2 regions of the Paenibacillus sp. B1-35 genome follow, and region 1 is predicted to be linked to the other one. Evidence: riboswitches for the same ligand, from Rfam matches in the RefSeq annotation. Region 1 holds a riboswitch; the other holds the start of a gene.

Region 1 (3,149 bases):
ATGGCCGCCGAATCGGCCGCCTGCTGCCATTGCACGCTCCAGATTCACCGGATCGCCCGGCTTCAAGTCCTTCAAATTCGTATGGCGAAATGTTTGCGGCATTACATCTGCCATGAAAGAGACGCCATCATAAGATGTTGACGTTAGACATACTCCATTGACAGCGATGCTGTCCCCCAGCTTCATGCCATCCAGTACCTTAGACGCACGAATGTGAAGCACCATCGCTTCGCCCCGCTTCAAGACCGATTGCAGCCTTCCAACTTCCTCAACGAGCCCGGTGAACATCGTCGTCATCCTCCTTCATGCCATTTTTAGCTTGTTCTACTTGGCGCTTGCCGAAAGGATACCCGCTAATGCACACATTATCTCCGAGCACCTCAACCTCCATATGCTGGAGATGGTATGCATCCTTCATCCGGCTCACCCCTCCGAACGCAAAGTTGCCTGGTGCTTGCTGACCGCCAACTATAAGAGGGGCGATAAACAATACGATCTTGTCAATCAACTTCTCCTTAAGCATGGCCCCATTTAGGTGTCCTCCCCCTTCGAGAAGTATCGAGCCAATATCATGTTGGCCGCACCATTCCATCATCTGATGCAGATTAACCTGTTCACCTTCTCCACACGCGACCACGTCTACTCCACGAGACTCCAGCTCCCGCCGTTTTTGCTCGCTTGCCAGCGCAGTTGTAAATATACACGTGCGTACAGAACGATCCGTCACTACCTTGGCTTCCACTGGGATGCGTAGCTTGGAGTCTACGATTAAGCGAATCGGGCTAACCCCTGGCACAGTCAGCCGTGTCGTGAGTGAAGGATTATCGGCAAGCACTGTGCCAATGCCCACCATGATTGCTTGATGGCGGTGCCTCATCGTATGGACCACTTCACGGCATTGCTCATTCGAGATCCACTTGCTGTCTCCTGAAGCCGTTGCAATTTTGCCGTCAAGCGTACTGGCTGTCTTGAGAGTAACAAACGGGAGACCGGTCGTTATATACTTAGCGAACATTTCAATGAGTGCTAGACCCTGTTCCCGAAGTACATCTACCGTTACCTCAATCCCATGTTGTTTCAGCAGTGCAATTCCTTTCCCAGCAACTGCCGGATTTGGATCGACACAAGCGATTACGACTCGAGCAACTCCAGATTCGATCAGCCTTAGACAGCAGGGCGGTGTTCGCCCATAGTGGCTGCATGGCTCAAGTGTGACATATGCAGTAGCACCTTGCGCAGCTTCCCCAGCCATCGCTAATGCATGAACTTCTGCATGGCCTTCACCGCGGCGCAGATGTGCACCAAGACCTACAACTCGTCCCTCCTTGACAATGACGCATCCAACAGCAGGATTTACATCCGTCTGTCCAAGCACACGCTCTGCCATATCTAAAGCAAGCTGCATGTACAGTTCATCATTGATGACAGTAGACATTGGCTGTCCTCCTTTCCACAAACGGATCAAGGCTAATGCAAAAAAGCCCTTCGGATCCTCCGAAGGGCATGATTGATTGAGCTTACAGGCATGTACTTTATTTCACAATACACTTTCATTTGCATACGCCAAAGACAACTGAGAACACGGATGTAATCAGTGATACATTTCCATTCAGCATATGTCAAATACGACGATACAACGATAGAAAACCTCGCGCTTCTTCCGCAGGTATCCCTCTCCAATTCGCCTGAAATGCCATGTAATTGTGAAAAAAAGAACTTTAAAGAACTAAAATCAAGTTCCTCTCTCCTGACGCCCCTTCTCCCATCCAGACTATACTGTCGGCCCTGGAGTTGCACCAGATCCACCGTGTGGACGAATCCACCCGGGTCACGGACTAAGAACGTCTTGCATACGCAAGTCTCCGTTCATCACCGCCGGTCGGGAATTTCACCCTGCCCTGAAGGTCTGTCATTTTGATTGCTATTCATTTGGTATAAATATATGCACTTAGAAGTGTACCACCTGTCTTAGCAAAATGCAACTTACGGCGCTTTACCGCTTTGCTTAAGCGAACAGTGAGCAGCAAAAAAGACGTGCATACAGCCCCGCCGTACACACGTCTCCTTTCATGCTCTTCTATTCTTCAACGATTGTTACTTGCTTCATTTTGTCGCCTTGCTTTACAGCATCCATAAGCTCCATGCCTTCAACCACTTTACCGAATACCGTATGAACGCCGTCCAAGTGAGGGAATGCGTCGTAAGTGATATAGAACTGGGAACCGCCTGTGTCCTTTCCAGCATGTGCCATTGCAAGCACACCGCGCTCATGCTTGTGCGGATTGCCTTTTGTTTCACATTTGATTGTGTAGCCTGGGCCGCCTGTACCTGTTCCGTGCGGGCATCCGCCTTGCGCTACGAAGCCAGGAATAACGCGGTGGAATGTCAAACCGTTATAGAACCCTTCGGTAGATAGCTTCTCAAAGTTTGCAACAGTACCAGGCGCATCTTGCTCATGAAGCAGAATTTTTACCGTACCGCCTTTTTCTAATTCAATCACTGCATATTTGCTCATATTTATTATCTCCTTCCATATGTACAATGCTCACGCTTGCTCATCCGATTATACGTTATTTTCAAGCAAAAAGAAAACACCCGATTTCTGTCTTATCGTTGTATACGACAATACAGGTACTCGGGTGTATGACTTCTACCTTATTCATTGTACATTCAGCCGCATGCAAATTGCACATACAACCATGCAATGAAACGTTATTTCAGCATCGGCTCCTTGCTCATGCGTGCCGGAATGCAGTCATTGCGTACGATATCTTCATGCGTTTCACGGCGCACCACAATATCTGCTTCCCCATTGCAGACGAACACGACTGCAGGTCTTGGAATCCGATTATAGTTGCTTGCCATCGAATAGTTATAGGCACCTGTACAGGATACGGCAAGCAAATCGCCCTGCTGAACCGCAGGCAGCACAGTATCCCAAATCAGCATATCTCCGCTCTCACAGCATTTTCCTGCAATAGATACCGTTTCGGTGGACTCGCATGTTGCTCGATTGGCAAGCAGAGACTCATAACGCGACTCATACAATGCAGGACGAGGATTATCCGTCATGCCGCCGTCTACAGCGACAAATTTGCGCACACCAGGAATATCCTTCACGGAGCCGATAGTATATAAAGTTGTTCCCG
Region 2 (3,149 bases), 1.2 Mb from region 1:
TCGGCAGGATCAAGATTATGGTTTACACACCACTGGGCAAAAATAAGAATCATCATTTGTTCATCACGTTCATAATTGTCGATAATTTGCTGTTCTACTTGATTACGAGTCATTGAGAAATCTCCCTTACATAGATTCATACAGCTTATTATAACGAAGATGAATTGCGATTCTCAATGCTCTAGCGCAACAAGGGGCTAGAAAGAGTCTGATATGTAGGGACGGAGCCTAGGGATTAACTGCTCAAGAACCTGGATGCTGCTGAAATCACCAGTAAGGATCCCGCACTCATACAATTCGAGTGGCCGCTGATAACCAAGCAGTAAAGCTGTCAATGATCGAATGTCTACATAGATATTGTTAATTGTGCTGAGTAATGGGTTATTTTGTGAGTCATTTGGAGAGAGTAATGTTGCGTGCCCCTCCTGTAAAAGAATTGAAATATTATTCCAAGGTGCATGAACATCGCGAATGCTCAAAATAATGGGTTGGTGTAAGGAAACGGGAGCAAACTGATAATGTTCTAGAAACGAAGCAACATCAACTATTCTTGCCATGAAGTTCGGATGCAGCGTACGTGGAATTCGTGGATTGTCAAGGGCAAACAGAAGCCGTTCATCCTGGTTAAGGCGCATCTCTACTTGTTTTGCCATGGAATCGTGCTGGCAAATATAATTCCACAATCCGATTCTGGATTCTGGTGTAATGCACATGAATTCCCTTACTTGCATCACAGAGTTGTTCATCGTGTACAACATATATCCTTGAGGTTGCGAATGTTCGTCATAATATACTGCCGCAGTATGATTATCATACAAGTCAAGCCACCATTTTCTATCTCGCACGAGCATGCCAGCATGCCGGAAAGACCATGCTTCATATACGTCTTCGATATCCGGAGAATGTGTCTCCTTGTAAAAGCGGCGAACCACACCACTCGGCTCATGCTGGAATGGAATCAATTCATGGTGTGTAAATTGGCATGTCATCCGATCGCTGCAAGCCTCCCAACCTAATTTGCGATAGAAAGGGAAGGAAAAGGGATTGAGCATGGATAGGGACGTTCCTGCATCTCTCATCACTTGTAAAGAATAAAGCAGCAGTTCCTTTGCGTAGCCTTTGCGCCGATATTCGGGATAGGTCGCCACTCCGGCAATGCCGCCCATTTTCAGCTTCATTTGTCCTAGATAGATTTCAAAAGGAATGATATGGAGCTTTGCAGCGAGGCGACCTTGATCGAATATGCCATATACGTCATGCTGCTCCAGGTTTTGAAGACGTTCATTGTGCTCTTCTTGTTTTATTTTGTATTGAAAAGCATATTCGGACAATGAAAAGGTTTCCCATAATTGTTCCTTATTCAAACGAACGATTGACATGATGCCCCCTCCTGGAAAGATGATTAGGTTGCGGTATATGATCTATTGTAAATGAAATGGAAAGGGATGCAATGGAGAAAAGAAATATATTTGAATTTGGTATATATATGCAAACAATGAAAAGTTTCATGAAAATGAGATATATCGTATTGCTCAAATTTAAAATCTCGATATAATGTAGACAGGGCATGTGAATAATTAAACAACATGCTACTATGTAGTTTGAATATGGATCTTCAGGGCAGGGTGAAATTCCTGACCGGCGGTATGGGCGTAGCTGCCCGAGCCCGCGACTCGCTGTTCGCTTATTCGGTTGTTTGCCGGTTAAGCAGAGAACGGAAGAACAGCGACTGACTTGGTGAGAAGCCAAGGCCGACGGTATAGTCCGGATGGAAGAAGATCTCGCACACGTTGTTTGGAACAACTGCATACAACAGGTCTAATGCGAATTTGTCTCTTCTGCATGTCTAGATCCGATATTCAACAACCTCGGAGGTTATTGAATATGGAACATCGTATCGAGGCCGACACACGAATGAACAGCTCCCGCAAAGGAGTATGGTTCGTCGCGATGGGAGCGGCATTGTGGGGTATTGGCCCACTGTTCCGGGTATGGGTAATGGAGTCGATGACTTCTACTCAGATCGTATTGATTGAGCATCTTATGCTCGCACTGTATGCGATCCCGGTATTATGGATTCACCGGAAGGAACTGCGCAACTGTACATGGAAGCATGTACTCGCACTGTTGTTCCTGTCATGGGGTGGCTCTGTCATTGCCACAATCATGTTCACAGAGGCATTTGCACACGGTGATGCGAATGGCGTACTGCTGCTGCAAAAGCTTCAACCGGTCTTTGCGATCATTTTGGCAAGATTGTTATTGAAGGAGACGCTGCCGCGTCGGTTCTCTCTTTTGCTTCTGCTTGCCATTATCGGTACTTATTTATTGACTTTTGGATGGTCTTTGCCAATTGGGCACTATAATGAAGTGATTGGCTATAGCAGTATTTTGGCACTAGGGGCAGCATTCTTGTGGGGCGGCTCTACCGTAATGGGTCGAATGCTTCTCGACAAGATGGAATATGAGACCGTTACATCTCTTCGATTTGTAATTGCGCTCCCGCTGCTTATTGTGTTAACTTCAATCGAGTCGCCAAGCTGGAATTTTGCAGCCTCAGAATGGGGAACACTTTCGTTCTATATTTTCTTGCAGGCGCTGCTTCCAGGACTAGTAAGTCTCTTGCTCTATTATCGCGGTCTATCCAGTACAAAGGCTTCTTACGCAACACTTGCGGAGTTGTCATTTCCATTGGTAGGGATGCTAATGAACTGGATTGTGTTCCATCAAGTAGTCACGGGTGCACAAATTACTGGTTTCGTTCTCATCTGGATCGCGTTGTATATCGTATCAAGACAAAATTGACAGACAATAAGGGGGCACAGCATGTGATCGGCTGTCGCTGCGAATTTGTCTTCTGAACATAAACGTAATCACATAGAACCCATCTGCAATGCCCCTGAACGCATTGTAGAAGGGTTCTATTGTGTTTTCAGAAGAAAGAATTGATCGCGATCAGGATGATGATAACGCCGCTAAGCACAGTGCTGAACTGTCCTACTGTGTACCGTCCAATTCGAATATTGGCCAGTTTATGACCAAGCAATGCGCCAGCCCATAATGTAACGAAGCTCCCAATTGCTGCGGTCAATGATATGGCAAGCGGAGACAATCCTATTAGTCCGGCACTAAGACCATTTGTCAGCGCA

What was found. A riboswitch is a leader RNA that binds a small molecule or an ion and turns the genes downstream of it on or off. The one in region 1 is predicted to bind FMN.
Region 2: another riboswitch for FMN. It lies ahead of ACQ5BJ_RS00905 (DMT family transporter); the one in region 1 lies ahead of ribD (bifunctional diaminohydroxyphosphoribosylaminopyrimidine deaminase/5-amino-6-(5-phosphoribosylamino)uracil reductase RibD).

What each region holds. Positions count from the first base shown of each region.
Region 1 covers NZ_JBCHVJ010000001.1:1,330,883-1,334,031, forward strand. The annotation lists gene ribE (riboflavin synthase) at 1-288, opposite strand, end outside; gene ribD (bifunctional diaminohydroxyphosphoribosylaminopyrimidine deaminase/5-amino-6-(5-phosphoribosylamino)uracil reductase RibD) at 269-1,435, opposite strand; FMN riboswitch at 1,751-1,910, opposite strand; gene ACQ5BJ_RS05710 (peptidylprolyl isomerase) at 2,078-2,515, opposite strand; gene lysA (diaminopimelate decarboxylase) at 2,713-3,149, opposite strand, start outside.
Region 2 covers NZ_JBCHVJ010000001.1:176,797-179,945, forward strand. The annotation lists gene ACQ5BJ_RS00895 (hypothetical protein) at 1-113, opposite strand, end outside; gene ACQ5BJ_RS00900 (GNAT family N-acetyltransferase) at 198-1,379, opposite strand; FMN riboswitch at 1,608-1,784, shown strand; gene ACQ5BJ_RS00905 (DMT family transporter) at 1,885-2,805, shown strand; gene ytaF (sporulation membrane protein YtaF) at 2,933-3,149, opposite strand, start outside.